3 regions of the Enterobacter sp. B79-1 genome follow, and region 2 is predicted to be linked to each of the others. Evidence: predicted binding sites of a transcription regulator. Region 2 holds the regulator's gene; each other region holds the start of a gene.

Region 1 (5,929 bases), on a different contig from region 2:
AACCTCAGAACGACCAACCACACTCTGCAGGAAGAAGGGCAGGGAAACCAGCGCCAGCATCTGGGCACAGAACGAGCAGATCGAGGTGCAAATAGACAGTGAAAAAAGGGGAATACGCAGCAGGTCTACCGGCAACAAGGGTACCGGCAGTGCAAGCTGGCGACGCACAAAGAAAAAGCCTACAACCAGCAGAGCGGCAAGTTCTGCGCCGGTAAGCGCTAACGACTGACCCTGGGCAAACCCGCTCAGAGCAGTAATCAGCAGGCCAAAGGTCAGGGCATTCATTACCGCACTGGGCAGATCAAAGCGGGGCATGGTGCTTTTCGGGCCATTACCAGGGAGATAGCGCAGGGCAAAGACGATCGCGATGATGCCGAGCGGCACGTTGATGGCGAAAAGCCATTGCCAGGAGGCGACTGAAAGAATAGCCGCCGCAATAGTCGGTCCGGCGGCAGAAGAGACCGCGACAATAAATGAGTTGATCCCCATACCGCGTCCTAAATGGCGCTGAGGGTAGATTAAGCGGATCAGCGCGGTGTTGACGCTCATTAGCGCCGCGCCGCCAAAACCCTGGGCAATACGGGCTATCGTCAGGGTGTGCAGCGAATCTGAAAGGGCGCAGAAAAGTGACGTCAGGGTAAAAACCACCAGCCCGCACTGATAAACCCGGCGATAGCCGAACATGTCGCCCAGAAAAGAGAATGAGAGCAGCGAAACCACAATGGCTATCTGATAAGCGTTGACGATCCAGATAGAACTGGCAGGGGAAGCCTGCAGATCGCTGGCAATCGTTGGCAGGGCAACGTTAGCAATGGCACCGTCGAGAACGGCCATGGAAATACCGATGATAATCGTCGCAATAGCGCCGTAACGCTGGGGCAAAGGCAGACCATCGGAAAGGATTTTTTGCATTTTGGGTGAATAGCTCGGTAGGAAATTATTCTCAGGGTAACTATTTTAGCACTGTTAATTCCGTTTTATGTCGCAGATTTGTAACGAAGTAAACGAGGATTGATTGCAGCTAGCATGACGGGAATTTATAATAAAAACCGGTTCTGATTTTTATAAAACACTCTCCATGAGGTGATAAATGGCAATTGCAGATTTGGATAAGCAGCCAGATTCTGTTTCTTCCGTGCTGAAGGTGTTTGGCATCTTACAGGCGCTCGGAGAAGAGCGTGAAATTGGTATTACAGAGTTGTCGCAGCGTGTGATGATGTCGAAAAGCACCGTTTATCGCTTTTTGCAAACCATGAAGTCACTGGGCTATGTTGCGCAGGAAGGCGAATCTGAAAAATACTCGCTGACGCTGAAGCTGTTCGAACTGGGTGCCCGTGCCCTGCAAAACGTTGATCTGATCCGCAGTGCGGATATTCAGATGCGCGAACTTTCTCGTCTGACAAAAGAAACGGTCCACCTTGGCGCACTGGATGAGGACAGCATTGTTTACATCCATAAAATTGATTCCATGTATAACCTGCGCATGTATTCGCGCATTGGTCGCCGGAACCCGCTCTACAGTACCGCCATTGGTAAAGTACTGCTGGCATGGCGCGACCGTGAAGAGGTGGAGCAGATCCTCTCTGGCGTGGAATACAAACGCAGCACGGAGCGTACCATTACCACCACCGATGAGCTATTAGCGGTGTTGGATAAAGTGCGTGAGCAGGGTTACGGTGAAGATAACGAAGAACAGGAAGAAGGGCTGCGCTGCATTGGCGTTCCTGTGTTCGACCGCTTCGGTGTTGTTATTGCTGGCCTGAGTATCTCGTTCCCGACGCTGCGCTTCTCCGAAGAACGCCTGCATGAGTACGTGGCAATTCTTCATACTGCCGCGCGTAAAATCTCTGAGCAGATGGGCTATAACGATTATCCGTTTTAACCCCGGCAGGGATAAAAAAAACGCCGCATTTGCGGCGTTTTTCATGGATGCGGTTCAGCGATATTTAGCCGTTATCAATTACTACGGACGATTTACGCAGGACGGGGCAGTTGGTCAAACCGATGATCCCACTGTCCGAGTGGATGTACTGCGCAGTACTCATGCCCTGGGCTGTCAGATATTTACACTTGATACCTAAACCTGCAGCGTTTTCGGTGCTCCCCACAAGCACGCCATATCCGGTTAACAGAAGACCAGTCCAGAGAACGGCCAGTGCAATAATAGTTCGAATGATTAAATGCATCATTGCCTCTTTATCGTTGTTGTCATGCATTTAGCCTAACCTGTTTACTCAGTGAAACAAGTGCACGATTCCGAAAAGAGTTTGATGAGGGTACAGTTAGACGCTGTTTAAGATAGCCGTGATAACCTGGCTGCCTCGGGTCATAAAACGGAGAGTGGAGTGAAAAAAATACGCTGGGTAATTCTGGTTATCGTGTTGGTGGCATGTGTGGTGCTGTGGACACAGACTATCAACGTGATGTGCGATCAGGATGTACAGTTTTTTAGCGGCGTTTGCGCAATCAACAAGTTTATTCCGTGGTAAGACGCATTTTTTCCTAAGGTCATTTCCTTCCTTCGCGCCAGTGGTAAAATGGGCGTTTTTATTGAGGTGGTGAAATGGGTGAGTTAATGAATTCAGGGCTGCTAAATCTGGCATCCCTGATGGTCTCGTTGGTTATTCTGGTCGCTGGACTGGTCATTTGGTTTTTCGTCAACCGTGCCAGCTCGCGCACGAACGAGCAAATCGAATTGCTTGAAGCGCTGCTCGATCAGCAAAAGCGCCAAAACGCGCTGCTGCGCCGTCTGTGCGAAGCAAACGAACCAGAAGAGAAAGAAGCCCCTAAAGAAGCGGTCGCTGCAGACAAAGAAGACGAAGACGACTTTATCCGTCTGGTGGCCGAACGATAACCTGTTGCTCGCGGGAGGTGGCCGTGGTCTGGAAAAATCCCTGGTATGACCCCTCCCGGATCCATCACACGCCGAATGGCTTTCGCAATACTGCACCTGTAGGACATCAGCCCGGCGATGTTGAGCGCTGGCGTAAGGCGCGGAAAGCGGCAGGTTTACCTAAACCGCCTGCGCTGGGATATGACGAGTTCATACGCCAGTGGTGGCAACCTGTTGAGCTGAAACAGCCACAAGGCGACGGGGTCTGGTGGCTTGGACACGCGAGTCTGCTGGTGCAGATGGATGGCAACACCATTCTGACCGACCCGGTCTTTTCGCGACGCGCTTCTCCGCTTCCTTTTGCAGGACCGGTGCGCAAAACACCTCCTGCACTGTCTGTTGAACAACTTGTGCAGCTTGATGCCGTGGTTATCTCGCATAATCACTACGATCATCTCGACGATGCAACCATTCGCCGTATCCTGAAACGTTTTCCAGACGTAATGCTGTTTGTTCCCTTAGGTCTGGCAGACTGGTTTCGCCGTCGCGGAGCCAGGCACATCGTACAACTCGACTGGTGGCAGAGCATAACCTGGCAGGGAATCACCCTGACAGCCGTTCCGGCGCAGCACTGGAGTATGCGTACCCCCTGGAACCGGAATCGTTCATTATGGTGTGGTTGGGTCTTTGAGGGACGAAAGCACCGCTTTTGGTTCAGCGGTGATACGGGCTATTCGCCGGATCTGTTAACGATACCCGAACGTCTGGGTAAAATTGACGCCGCCGCGTTGCCGATTGGCGCCTATGCACCAGAATGGTTCATGGCGGTCCATCACATGGACCCGCAATCTGCCGTGGCGTTATGGCAGCAGCTCGGCCAACCCCTGGCCTTTCCTATCCATTGGGGCGTGTTTGAACTGGCAGATGAATCCCTTGATGAACCCGTCCATGCGTTAACTCAGGCACTGAATAATGTAGCACCGGTTAATAATTCCTTCAGGATACTGAAAATTGGCGAATATTTATCCTTTTAAACAATGCGCGCAATAGTTGCATATATTTTGTATTTATAGTCCTTCAGGATTGTTTTATTTTTATCGAAACGTTTTGCTTGCCTTGTTTTGAGGCAGAGTCATAAAAATTTCATTATTTTGGTGCATCATAGTCTTTATTCACTGGTGATTTTTAATGCAGTGTCAGTATGTTTATTAACACCAAATGTGCATTGTCCTATTCCCAATGCGTTGGAATGTTTTGAGCATAAGTTTTCACAAAATGTTCTAACGCAATCAATGTCCTAAAGAAAGTTACCCCTGAATCTGGACGGCAAGAACAGTATGGTCTATGGTAAAAAAGTCTTAGATAACAGCGCTTGCGGTAATAGCGCAGTGGCGGTGTAAAGAACACACGTTGTCCATGATCGTTGCGCATAAGTGTGCAGATCATACCAGGGCAGTGTTTGAATTTGTGCGGCGGATCGAGACACGTTTAAAAATGGCTTGCCATATTAATCGTTGTGTGTGATAACACGTTTTGGGTCAAACGAGGTACAGTTCTGTTTATGTGTGGCATTTTCAGTAAAGAAGTCCTGAGTAAACACGTTGTCGTTGAATACCGCTTCTCTGCCGAACCTTATATTAGTGCCTCATGCAGTAATGTCTCAGTTTTATCTCAGTCAAGCCTGCGGGCTAAGAAAACACTCTAAGGAATTTTGCAAATGGCAAAGATTAAAGGTCAAGTTAAGTGGTTCAACGAGTCTAAAGGTTTTGGTTTCATTACTCCTGCTGACGGCAGCAAAGATGTGTTCGTACACTTCTCTGCAATCCAGGGTAATGGCTTCAAAACTCTGGCTGAAGGCCAGAACGTTGAGTTCGAAATTCAGGATGGCCAGAAAGGCCCAGCTGCAGTTAACGTAACTGCTATCTGATCGAACCACTGCTGACTGAAGTGCCTGGCGCTTCAATCTCAGATATAAAGCCTCGCGTATCGCGGGGCTTTTTTATTCTGTTATCTTTCAAAATATTACCATACCTCTTCTGGTTAGTAACTTGTTGCAAAGCTACGAGGTTATTAGCATTGTTTCCTCTCCTTCAGATCGGTTTTTCCCGTTAAATCAGGGCGTTGATCAACAGCCCTGAGGCTCAGGTGAAAAAGAAAACCATAATGACCACCGGAAACTTTACTCCGGCGCGTTTTGCTCTGCTTTGTTTTGCTATTTTTTGCAGTCTGGCTTTTTTGCTGGGCCGGGTGGCCTGGCTGCAAATCGTTAAACCTGACAACCTGGTTAAGCAGGAGGACATGCGCTCGCTGCGTGAGGTCGCCATTGATGCTCCGCGCGGAATGATCGTGGACCGCGAGGGAAGGCCGTTGGCGGTGAGTGTGCCTGTCCGTGCGGTATGGGCCGATCCTAAAACGGTACTGGCAAAAGGTGGCGTAGGGTTTGACGACCGCTGGCAGGCGCTGGCCAATGCGCTGCATCTCTCTTTGAGCACGCTGTCGTCGCGAATAAACAGCAATCCGCAGGGACGGTTTATTTACCTGGCCCGTCAGGTCGATCCTTCACAGGCGCAGTGGATAGACAAACTCAACCTGCCGGGCATTAATTTACGCGATGAATCCCGCCGCTTTTACCCTGCGGGACATGTGGCGGCCAATCTTATTGGCTTTACCAATATCGATGGACAAGGAATTGAAGGTGTCGAGAAAAGTTTCAATACTCAGTTGATGGGCAAGCCTGGCGTCCGACAGGTGAGGGAAGACCGCTATGGGCACGTGGTTGAAAATCTGACGGAAGTGGCACCCGTGCCTGCCCATAACATTCAGCTGAGTATTGATGAGCGTCTGCAAACTATCACTGAAGATGCGCTCGATAATGCGGTGGCGTGGAATAAAGCCGAGTCGGGGGCGTCGGTATTAATCAATATCCAGACGGGCGAAATTCTTGCGATGGCAAGCTATCCGGATTTTAACCCTAATAATCGCGAAGGGGCGACGTTAAACGATTTCCGTAATCGTGCGATCAGCGACACCTTCGAACCGGGTTCGACCGTCAAACCGCTGGTGCTGATGACGGCGCTGCAGCAGGGGCTGGTACAG
Region 2 (5,929 bases):
GGCTACGGCGAACCAGTAAGACCTCGACGGGCAGATCGTCCGTCAGCGCCTGAATTTTCCTTTGCATATCATGCAGGTAGTCATCGGTGGTGATTTCGATATCCAGCCAGACGGGCGGAACCTGCTCGACACCACGCCACTGCTCAAGCTGTTCAGTGATGGCCGCCAGATCGCCTTTTAGCACCGCCAGCGGCTGGGTGACGGGCACGTCCAGCGTCTCGACAGCGCTGAGTTTACCGTCGGTAAAACTGACCAGATGCACGGATTTGGCTTTGCCTGTTTCATCGAAGCTGAGTGAAATGGGCGAGCCGCAATAGCGGATATGCTCGCAGCCGCCGACGATCTGCGCCCGGTGAATGTGCCCGAGCGCGATGTAGTCGGCAGGCGGGAAGTTCTGCGCCGGGAAGGCATCCAGCGTGCCGATATAGATGTCACGTACGGCGTCACTTTTACTGGCACCCACGGTGGTGAGATGCCCGGTCGCAATCACCGGGATTGCCGCTTCGCCGCGCAGGGCGCAGGCATCGGTATGCTGCTGGTGATAATAATCAGTGATAGCCTGTAATAAATGCTGTTGCTTTTCGCCGCCGGAAAGTCCCGCCTGGCTCTGTACGATATCCCGCGGGCGCAAAAACGGAATGGGACACAGCACCGCACCCGGCGTGCCGTCACGTTTTTTCAGGATCTGCGGGGCATGTCCGGCGCTGGCCACCACGGTGGTATTGAGAAACGCCAGAATATCGCGGGATTCATTCAGCGTGGCCACAGAATCGTGATTTCCGGCGACAATCACCAGATGACAGCCGGTCTGCTGCAGATTCACCACGAAACGGTTATAGAGCTCACGCGCATAGCTCGGTGGGGAACCGGTATCGAAGATGTCACCCGCGACAATAATCGCATCGACGTCATGCGATTGCGCCGTCTCCAGCAGCCAGTTCAGGAAGGCTTCGTGTTCCGCCGCCCGGCTTTTGCTGTAAAAGTTTTGACCCAGATGCCAGTCTGAAGTGTGAAGTATGCGCATAGCTGATCCGTGGCGAAAAGAGTTGATGGCGATTATAAACTCTCAGGGGATGGAAAATAACCGCTGTAATAAAACAACAGTTTGCCATTTATGGTGGTAATGTTTTTCATAAATCTGTCATAAATCTGACGCATAATGACGCCGCATTACAAACTTGTAACTTAAATAAGATAAGACAGGGCAAAGTATGGCGAGACGTATTCTGGTCGTAGAAGATGAAGCTCCAATTCGTGAAATGGTGTGCTTCGTGCTCGAACAAAATGGCTTCCAGCCGGTTGAAGCGGAAGATTATGACAGCGCGGTGAACCAGCTGAATGAACCCTGGCCCGATCTGATTCTGCTTGACTGGATGTTGCCTGGCGGCTCTGGACTGCAGTTTATCAAACATCTTAAACGTGAAGCGATGACCCGCGATATTCCGGTGGTTATGCTGACTGCGCGCGGTGAAGAAGAGGATCGCGTGCGCGGTCTGGAAACCGGCGCGGACGATTACATCACCAAGCCGTTCTCCCCCAAAGAGCTGGTTGCTCGTATCAAAGCCGTTATGCGCCGCATTTCGCCGATGGCGGTAGAAGAGGTGATTGAGATGCAGGGCCTGAGCCTTGACCCCACCTCACACCGCGTGATGACGGGCGAAAATCCCCTCGACATGGGGCCTACCGAATTCAAACTCCTGCACTTCTTTATGACCCACCCGGAACGTGTCTACAGTCGCGAGCAGTTGCTGAATAACGTCTGGGGAACTAACGTGTATGTGGAAGACCGGACGGTTGATGTGCATATTCGCCGCCTGCGTAAAGCGCTGGAGCTGAGCGGTCACGATCGCATGGTGCAGACGGTCCGCGGTACGGGTTATCGTTTTTCGACCCGTTTCTGAACAGTGACAGGAGTGTGACGCGTGCTGGAACGTCTGTCATGGAAAAGGCTCGTCTTTGAACTGATCTTATGCTGTATTCCGGCCTTCATTTTGGGGGCCATCGTTGGGCATCTGCCGTGGTTTTTGCTGGCGGCAGTGACCGGGTTATTAGTTTGGCATTTCTGGAACTTACTGCGCCTCTCCTGGTGGCTGTGGGTAGACAGAAGCATGACCCCTCCGCCGGGAAGCGGCAGCTGGGAACCGCTGCTGTATGGTCTGCACCAGATGCAGATGCGTAATAAAAAACGTCGTCGCGAGCTGGGAAGCTTAATCAAACGCTTTCGCAGCGGCGCAGAGTCGCTGCCGGATGCCGTCATTCTGACCACTGAAGAAGGCACAATTTTCTGGTGTAACGGTCTGGCGCAACAGCTGCTGGGCCTGCGCTGGCCGGACGATAATGGGCAAAATATCCTTAACCTGTTGCGTTATCCGGAGTTCACGCTGTATCTGAAAAAGCGTGATTTTACGGGGCCGCACAATCTGAGGCTCAACAACGGGCGTCATCTGGAAATCCGCGTGATGCCTTACAGCGATCGGCAGTGGCTGATGGTGGCGCGGGATGTCACCCAGATGCACCAGCTGGAAGGGGCGAGACGCAACTTCTTCGCGAACGTGAGCCACGAATTACGCACCCCGTTGACCGTGCTTCAGGGCTACCTGGAGATGATGCAGGAGCAAACGCTCGAAGGTGCGCCGCGTGAAAAAGCGCTGCACACCATGCGCGAGCAAACGCACCGTATGGAAGGCCTGGTCAAGCAACTGCTGACGCTCTCGAAGATTGAAGCCGCACCTTCACTGGCACTGAATGACACCATCGATGTGCCGATGATGCTGCGGGTGGTGGAGCGGGAAGCGCAAACGTTAAGCCATAAAAAACATCACATTAGCTTTGAGGTCGACAGCACCCTGAAGGTGCTCGGCAGTGAAGATGAACTGCGCAGCGCTATCTCCAACCTGGTGTATAACGCGGTGAATCATACCCCGGAAGGGACCCATATCGTGGTGCGCTGGCAGCGTGTTACCGCGGGCGCTGAGTTTAGCGTTGAGGACAACGGGCCGGGAATTGCCCCTGAGCACATACCGCGTCTGACCGAGCGATTCTACCGTGTGGATAAAGCGCGCTCGCGGCAGACCGGGGGAAGCGGCCTGGGGCTGGCGATTGTGAAACACGCGGTGAATCATCATGAAAGCCGTCTTGATATTCAGAGTACGCTGGGTAAAGGAACCCGCTTCAGCTTTGTTATTCCGGAACGATTAATTGCCAAAAAGATCGCCTGACGGCAGGCGTGTCATTTTACCTTTCCACGGGCCAGCATTTGCTGGCCCGTTTGCTTTGCAGTCAAGCGAAACGCGTGTGAATATTATACGGTTGATGCTTTTTTGTTCGCATGATTAGCCATGGGTTTTTCTTATAATTAGTGCATTGTGCTGGTCTGTTTTTTCATGCTGGCATATTGTTCTGGTTTTGCGATCCCTCCTTGCCTTTAAACGTTATAAGCGTTTAAATTGCCCCCCAGATACTGTCAGACCGACTGTATTTGCGTGGTAAATCGAAAAACTATTCTTCTCCACGCCAGGACGGGAGCATTTCCCGCTGAAATTGAGCAAATTTTCCGCTGTATCGTCCCGTCAGGGATAGCGAAAATCTCAACGTTTTCAACACCACATCCACAGGCAGTAAGGTTTTATGACCCATCACTTAAAATCGCGTGACATCATCGCGCTGGGCTTTATGACATTTGCGCTGTTCGTTGGCGCAGGTAACATCATTTTCCCTCCAATGGTTGGCTTACAGGCGGGTGAACACGTCTGGACAGCTGCGTTTGGTTTCCTGATTACTGCCGTGGGTCTACCGGTCCTCACCGTTGTCGCGCTGGCGAAAGTCGGTGGCGGCGTGGACAGCCTCAGCACCCCGATTGGCAAAGTGGCTGGCGTTCTGCTGGCGACCGTCTGCTATCTGGCCGTTGGTCCACTGTTTGCGACCCCGCGTACGGCGACCGTTTCCTTTGAAGTGGGGATTGCTCCGCTGACGGGTGACGGCGCGATGCCGCTGTTTATCTACAGCCTGATCTACTTCGCGATTGTGATTCTGGTTTCCCTCTATCCGGGCAAATTGCTGGATACCGTGGGTAACTTCCTGGCGCCGCTGAAAATTGTGGCCCTGATCGTGCTGGCGGTAGCCGCTATCGTCTGGCCTGCAGGCCCGATTAGCGACGCGATGGACGCCTATAAAAATGCGGCGTTCTCCAACGGCTTTGTGAACGGCTATCTGACGATGGATACGCTGGGCGCGATGGTGTTTGGTATCGTTATCGTCAATGCCGCGCGTTCCCGCGGCGTGACTGAAGCGCGCCTGCTGACTCGCTATACCATCTGGGCTGGCCTGATGGCCGGTGTGGGTCTGACGCTGCTGTATCTGGCACTGTTCCGCCTGGGTTCCGACAGCGCCATGCTGGTCGATCAGAACGCCAACGGTGCAGCTATCCTGCACGCTTACGTTCAGCACACCTTCGGTGGTGCGGGCAGCATGCTGCTGGCGGCGCTTATCTTCCTGGCGTGTCTGGTAACCGCAGTGGGCCTGACCTGCGCCTGTGCAGAGTTCTTCGCACAGTATCTGCCGCTCTCTTACCGCACCCTGGTGTTTATCCTCGGCATCTTCTCTATGGCGGTGTCCAACCTCGGTCTGAGCCACCTGATTCAGGTCTCGATTCCGGTACTGACGGCGATTTATCCGCCGTGCATCGTGCTGGTGGTGCTGAGCTTTACTCGCCCGTGGTGGAACAACTCGTCGCGAATTATTGCGCCAGCCATGTTTATCAGCCTGATTTTTGGTATCCTTGACGGGATTAAAGCATCAGCTTTCGCAGACATTCTGCCTGCATGGACACAGCGTCTGCCGCTGTCTGAGCAAGGCCTGGCCTGGCTGATGCCTACCGTTGTTGCACTGGTTCTGGCGATTATCTGGGACCGTGCTGCAGGGCGTCAGGTCGCATCGAACGCCCATTAATCAACGGCAACAAACTGTTTAACCACGGGGCTTAAGGCCCCGTGGTTTTTTGTTTTTTTCGTGTTGAATGGCAAGATTTAAATGGAAAGCACTAACAAACTTAAACGTGGATTGAGCACGCGCCACATCCGCTTTATGGCGCTGGGTTCTGCTATCGGCACCGGTCTTTTTTATGGCTCGGCAGATGCCATCAAAATGGCCGGTCCCAGCGTTCTGCTGGCGTACATCATCGGCGGCGTGGCGGCCTATATCATCATGCGCGCGCTGGGTGAGATGTCGGTTCACAACCCGTCTGCCAGCTCCTTCTCGCGCTACGCGCAGGAAAACTTAGGCCCGCTGGCCGGGTTTATCACCGGCTGGACCTACTGCTTTGAAATCCTGATTGTGGCGATTGCCGACGTGACCGCGTTTGGCATTTATATGGGCGTCTGGTTCCCGGCGGTGCCGCACTGGATATGGGTGCTGAGCGTGGTGCTGATCATCTGCGCCGTCAACCTGATGAGCGTGAAGGTGTTTGGTGAGTTGGAGTTCTGGTTCTCCTTCTTTAAAGTCGCGACCATTATCATCATGATCCTCGCCGGTTTCGGCATCATCATCTGGGGTATTGGTAACGGCGGCCAGCCGACCGGTATCCACAACCTGTGGAGCAACGGCGGCTTCTTCAGTAACGGCTGGCTCGGCATGGTGATGTCGCTCCAGATGGTCATGTTTGCCTACGGCGGTATCGAGATTATCGGTATTACCGCTGGTGAAGCGAAAGACCCGGAGAAATCCATTCCGCGCGCCATCAACTCGGTGCCGATGCGTATTCTGGTGTTCTATGTGGGTACGCTGTTCGTGATCATGTCCATCTACCCGTGGAACCAGGTAGGCACCAACGGCAGCCCATTTGTACTGACCTTCCAGCACATGGGCATCGCCTTTGCCGCCAGCATTCTCAACTTTGTGGTGCTGACCGCGTCGCTGTCGGCAATCAACAGTG
Region 3 (5,929 bases), on a different contig from region 2:
GATACCAGTCCGCGCGGGAAGCGCTCTGCCGGACATCCAGCCCCATAATGGCTTCCCTAATGCCGTTGCGTGTGCTCAGCAGCCCGTTGCTGAAGAAACTGCCGCTTGCCAGCACCGCGTAGCGCGCGCGAAGTGGAATGTCATCATGGTTGCGCGTCCAGATTTCGCTCACCGCGCCGTCGTTCAGGGTGATTTTTTTCACCTCATCCCCCGCCATCCACACGCCGCCCTGCGCAACAAACTGGCGCTGAAGCTGGGTGTGCAGACGAATGCCCGGCACGGAAGGGGGAAGCGTAGGCAGCAGGCCGAGCGAGCAGGGCAGACGATCGGACAGCCAGCGCCAGAGCCGGTTGTCGTTTAAACCAAAGCAGGCGGGCATCAACAGGGCATCGCAGGTTTCGCCGAGCGGCCTGAGCGCGTCATACAGCAGCGGCCATTTGTCCTCGTTATCCAGAAAACGGGCGATATTCACCGCGCGAAACTCGCTCGGGTTATCGCGCAGGACATCCAGTTCAGGCAGTTCTATCTCTGCCGTCTCGGCGTTAACGCCCTGGCGACAGAGCGACGCCGCCGCGAGATGGGGCTGAAAATCCAGAAAGCCGCTAATGCCCACCACCCGCACGCGCGCGGCGTTAAGGGGGGCGACGGGCACCTCTTCCGGGCTGAGCCACGCGGAGCGCAGGGTGCCGAGCGGCGTGACGCGCTGGTGATTTTGCCTGGCGCTTCCCTTCAGACGCGCGCCGCAGTCCGCAAGCAGCGCTTCGGTTTCCAGGGCAAAACGATCAACGTTGTGGGCACCAATCAGGTGATACGGGTGCTCCGGCGGCAGCGTATCGCGGTACGCTTCATCCACCAGATCCAGCGATCCCGACGAGAAGTGCAGGGCGCTCTGGCCGCGGGTGATAATGGCGCAGCGCAGCCCCTGCTTCGTGAGTTTGATGCCGCAGAGCAAGCCTGCCAGCCCGCCGCCGACGATTACGGTATCAAATTTCATCGCGTTGCTCCTTCTCAAGACCGCAAAGTCCCTGGTAGACCCAGCGGGTAAATTCGCTTTCGCGCAGGGCGTCCCCCCAGGCGACAGGTTGAATGCCTTTCCAGCGCTCGTTTAAAAACGCGCTGAGCTGATCGAGCGACTGGGTGGCGGTGGTGGTGTGAAAACGCTGCAGCAGGCCGGCGGCACGACAGGCGCACAGCTCGCCCTGGCAGGTGCCCATGCCCACGCGGGTGCGGCGGCGGAGGTCGAGCAGGCTATTGACCGTCAGGCTCTCCACCGCGTACTGCACCTCACCGGCGGTGACGGCTTCGCACTCGCACACCAGGCTGCGGCTCAGCCGTCCTTCACCGAGCCACTGTGGCGTTCTGTCGCCGTGGCGGTAAATCGCGGATCCGCGCAGCGGCGCGGGCAGGGAGATGATTTTTTGCAGGGTTTTTTCGGTGGACTGTCGCGAGCCGGGCAGAGGCTGGTCTGCCGTCACGCAGGCTTCGGTATTCCCCAGCTTGCGGCAGACGGCATCGGTCGCCCACTCGGCCATCAGGCGGTAGGTCATCAGCTTGCCGCCTGTGATAGTGATAAATCCGTCCATGCCGTCGCGCTCGGCGTGATCGAGCAGCACGATGCCCCGGCTGACGTTGCGTCCGCTCGGGTCGTTGTCGCTGGCGACCAGCGGACGCACGCCCGCGTAGGCGCGAAGAATACGCGTCTGCGCCATTACCGGGGCCAGTTTTTCCCCTTCCCGCAGCAGGATGTCGACCTCTTCAGCGGTCACGCGGTTGTAGTCAATCTCGCTGTAGTCGACGTGGGTTGAGGTGGTACCGATTAACGAAATGGTGTCGCCCGGGACGAGGATATCGGCGTCGGACGGTTTGCGGCAGCGGTTGATCACGTGGTTATTGATGCGGTGGTCGAGGATCAGCAGCGATCCTTTCGCCGGGAACATGCGCACCGACAGGTCGGCGTATTCCGCAATGCGCTGCCCCCAGATCCCCGCTGCGTTGACCACTACGGCGGCATACAGCTCGCTGTGTTCGTTGTACTGCGTATCAAGGATCCGCACGCCGCAGATGCGATGACCTTCGCGTATAAGCCCGGTCACTTCGTGCCCGGTCAGAATGCGTGCGCCATGCTCGCGGGCGTCCAGCATATTGGCGGCCGTCAGGCGGAAGGGGTCGACGGTGCCGTCAGGCACCTTCACCGCGCCGATAAGCGCCGGGTTAACCGACGGTTCCAGCCGCCTCGCCAGCGCCGGGTCCAAGGCCTCCGCCTGAATGCCCGCCGCGGTGCAGGCGGTAATAAAGGTCTTCTGAAAGGCGAGGTCATCTTCGGGCAGGGTAATAAAGAGGCCGTCAGTCGGCTCAATGCAGTGGCGGGCGATACGCTTGAGGATTTGGTTTTCAGCAATACATTCACGCGCGGATTCACCGTCGGTCACCGCATACCGCGCGCCGCTGTGCAGCAGGCCGTGGTTACGCCCGGTTGCGCCCGTGGCGATATCATGACGCTCCAGAAGTGTGACGCTGAGGCCGCGCAGCGCGCAGTCGCGTGCGATCCCGGCGCCGGTTGCACCACCACCAATGATTATCACATCGCTATAACGAGGATCGTGAATGGTCATTGTTTACCCTCTATGTTCGTTTTTTTATCATTTAGCCATATCAATCGTGTGGTTTGTTTGATTTCGAACATAAACGCGCGAAATTCGAAAGTGAAACGTGATTTCATGCGCTTTTTTGCGCATTCTGTCATATTTCTGTAACAATCTGTGCGTTGATTCACAGTAACAATCACCGTGATTTCTTAACATCCCCGCCACTGGAATTCAGGTGCGAGCCACCTGCCCATTTAATTCAAGGCCACGGAGGCTGTCATGCTCAGTATCTTCAAACCCGCGCCGCATCGTGCGCGTCTGCCAGAGGCAGAAATTGATCCGCTTTACCGCCGTCTGCGTTGGCAAATCTTCCTGGGGATCTTCTTCGGGTACGCGGCGTACTACCTTGTGCGTAAAAACTTTGCGCTCGCCATGCCGTATCTGGTGGAGCAGGGCTTCTCCCGCGGCGATCTGGGGTTCGCGCTGTCGGGGATCTCCATCGCCTACGGTTTTTCCAAATTCATTATGGGTTCGGTGTCGGATCGCTCGAATCCGCGCGTGTTCCTGCCCGCCGGCCTGATCCTGGCGGCCGCGGTCATGCTGTTCATGGGCTTTGTGCCGTGGGCAACCTCCAGCATTGCCGTCATGTTCGTCCTGCTGTTCCTCTGCGGCTGGTTCCAGGGGATGGGGTGGCCGCCGTGCGGACGCACCATGGTGCACTGGTGGTCGCAGAAAGAGCGCGGCGGCATCGTGTCGGTGTGGAACTGTGCCCATAACGTCGGCGGTGGGCTTCCGCCTCTGCTGTTCCTGCTGGGGATGGCCTGGTTTAACGACTGGAAAGCCGCGCTGTATATGCCCGCCTTTGGCGCCATCGTGGTGGCAATTATCGCTTTCGCGCTGATGCGCGACACGCCGCAGTCCTGCGGCCTGCCGCCGATTGAAGAGTACAAAAACGACTATCCGGATGATTACAGCAAGGAGCACGAAGAAGAGCTGACCGCAAAACAGATCTTCATGAAGTACGTGCTGCCCAACAAGCTGCTGTGGTACATCGCGGTCGCCAACGTGTTCGTTTACCTGCTGCGCTACGGCATCCTCGACTGGTCGCCAACCTACCTGAAAGAGGTGAAGCACTTCGCGCTGGATAAATCCTCCTGGGCCTATTTCCTGTATGAATATGCCGGGATCCCGGGCACGCTGCTTTGCGGCTGGATGTCAGACAAAGTGTTCAAGGGCAACCGCGGTGCGACGGGCGTGTTCTTTATGACCCTAGTGACCATTGCCACCGTCGTTTACTGGCTCAACCCGCCGGGCAACCCGTCAGTAGATATGGCCTGCATGATCGTTATCGGTTTCCTGATTTACGGTCCGGTGATGCTGATTGGCCTGCATGCCCTGGAGCTGGCCCCGAAAAAAGCGGCAGGCACGGCGGCGGGCTTTACCGGTCTGTTCGGCTATCTCGGCGGTTCGGTCGCGGCGAGCGCCATTGTGGGCTATACCGTTGACTTCTTCGGCTGGGACGGCGGTTTTATGGTGATGATTGGCGGTAGCGTGCTGGCGGTACTGCTGCTGATTGTCGTCATGATCGGTGAAAAACGTCACCACGCGGAAGTGCTGGCGCGTCGTCAATAAGGAGCAATGCGATGAAATTAACCCAACTTGCAACCGGCCTGCTGCTGGCCGGTTTAATGACCGGCTCCGCGCTGGCGGCGGACAAAATCGTTATTGCCCACCGCGGTGCCAGCGGCTATCTGCCGGAGCATACGCTCCCGGCGAAAGCGATGGCCTATGCCCAGGGCGCGGATTATCTGGAGCAGGATCTGGTGATGACCAAGGATGACCAGCTGGTTGTCCTGCATGACCATTATCTTGACCGCGTGACGGACGTGGCGGAGCGTTTCCCAGACCGCGCGCGAAAAGATGGGCGCTACTACGCCATCGACTTCACGCTGGCGGAGATCCGCTCGCTGAAGTTTACCGAAGGCTTCGAGATTGAAAACGGCAAGAAGGTGCAGGTCTATCCGGGCCGTTTCCCGATGGGCAAGTCCGACTTCCGCATCCATACCTTCCAGGAGGAGATTGAGTTTGTTCAGGGGCTGAACCACTCCACCGGTAAAAACACCGGTATCTACCCGGAGATCAAAGCTCCGTGGTTCCACCATCAGGAAGGGAAAGACATTGCCGCGAAGACGCTGGAGGTGCTGAAACAGTACGGCTATACCAGCAAGAAGGACAAAGTTTACCTGCAGTGTTTTGACGCCGCCGAGCTAAAGCGCATCAAAACCGAGCTGGAGCCGAAGATGGGGATGGATCTCAATCTGGTACAGCTGATTGCCTACACCGACTGGAATGAAACCCAGGAGAAGCAGCCGGACGGCAAGTGGGTGAACTACAACTACGACTGGATGTTTAAGCCGGGCGCGATGAAGCAGATTGCGCAGTACGCCGATGGTATCGGGCCGGATTACCACATGCTGGTGGCGGAAGGCTCCACGCCGGGCCACGTGAAGCTGACGGCGATGGTGAAAGAGGCGCATGCCAGCAAGATGCAGGTGCATCCGTATACCGTGCGTGCAGACCAGCTGCCGGAGTACGCAACGGACGTGAATCAGCTTTATGAGGTGTTGTATAACCAGGCGGGCGTGGACGGACTGTTTACGGATTTCCCGGATAAAGCGGTGAGCTTTTTGAAGGATTAACGCTGAAATTGCCGGGTGGCGGCTGCGCCTTACCCGGCCTAGGAACTGCGGTTTTGTAGGTCGGGTAAGCGAAGCGCCACCCGACGCAATCACATCTCGATCTCAATATCGCCTTTTGCCCGGCAGCAGCAGGGCAAAATTTCTCCTTCACTGATAAAGGCCAGCGGTTCGGTCAGCCAGTCCACCTGGCCTGCGACCAGACGGCAGCGGCAAGAACCGCAATAGCCTTCACGACACTGGTACTCTACCTCCACCTGATGCGCTTCTAGCGCCACCAGCAGAGAAGGGTGCTCTTCCTGGCACAACACTTCGGTGCCCGAAAGGCTCAGCGTTACGCGCGTCATCAGAGCTGGAAGTCGCTCAGGTCGTCAGTGTTGACTTCAGAATCAATCTGACCGACCAGGTAAGAACTCACTTCCACTTCCTGCGGTGCCACCTGCACGTTATCGGACACCAGCCAGGTGTTGATCCACGGGATTGGGTTGGAGCGCGTCTGGAACGGCAGGTCGAGGCCGACCGCCTGCATGCGGATGTTGGTGATGTACTCAACGTACTGGCACAGGATGTCTTTGTTCAGGCCAATCATGGAGCCGTCGCGGAACAGGTAGTCTGCCCACTCTTTCTCCTGCTGGGCCGCCAGCACGA

The links. The regulator PhoB, encoded in region 2, activates phosphate uptake and scavenging genes when phosphate is short. The targets are predictions, from matches to a motif close to CTGTCATAAAACTGNCNNAT.
Region 1: kdgR (DNA-binding transcriptional regulator KdgR) is a predicted target of PhoB. The motif match lies at 980-999, and genes of this name have one in related genera.
Region 3: glpT (glycerol-3-phosphate transporter) is a predicted target of PhoB. The motif match lies at 2,737-2,756, and genes of this name have one in related genera.

Annotation. Positions count from the first base shown of each region.
Region 1 covers NZ_JBYAZJ010000002.1:466,312-472,240, forward strand. Annotated here, with positions in the region: gene AC2T6E_RS10010 (MFS transporter) at 1-912, opposite strand, end outside; gene kdgR (DNA-binding transcriptional regulator KdgR) at 1,091-1,882, shown strand; gene AC2T6E_RS10020 (YobH family protein) at 1,947-2,186, opposite strand; gene mgrB (PhoP/PhoQ regulatory lipoprotein MgrB) at 2,346-2,489, shown strand; gene AC2T6E_RS10030 (YebO family protein) at 2,564-2,854, shown strand; gene AC2T6E_RS10035 (MBL fold metallo-hydrolase) at 2,878-3,867, shown strand; gene AC2T6E_RS10040 (DUF2627 domain-containing protein) at 4,395-4,538, shown strand; gene cspE (transcription antiterminator/RNA stability regulator CspE) at 4,551-4,760, shown strand; gene ftsI (peptidoglycan glycosyltransferase FtsI) at 4,997-5,929, shown strand, end outside.
Region 2 covers NZ_JBYAZJ010000007.1:139,111-145,039, forward strand. Annotated here, with positions in the region: gene sbcD (exonuclease subunit SbcD) at 1-1,024, opposite strand, end outside; gene phoB (phosphate response regulator transcription factor PhoB) at 1,212-1,901, shown strand; gene phoR (phosphate regulon sensor histidine kinase PhoR) at 1,923-3,218, shown strand; gene brnQ (branched-chain amino acid transporter carrier protein BrnQ) at 3,628-4,947, shown strand; gene proY (proline-specific permease ProY) at 5,029-5,929, shown strand, end outside.
Region 3 covers NZ_JBYAZJ010000002.1:55,696-61,624, forward strand. Annotated here, with positions in the region: gene glpB (glycerol-3-phosphate dehydrogenase subunit GlpB) at 1-994, opposite strand, end outside; gene glpA (anaerobic glycerol-3-phosphate dehydrogenase subunit A) at 984-2,612, opposite strand; gene glpT (glycerol-3-phosphate transporter) at 2,865-4,217, shown strand; gene glpQ (glycerophosphodiester phosphodiesterase) at 4,229-5,284, shown strand; gene yfaE (class I ribonucleotide reductase maintenance protein YfaE) at 5,374-5,628, opposite strand; gene nrdB (class Ia ribonucleoside-diphosphate reductase subunit beta) at 5,628-5,929, opposite strand, start outside.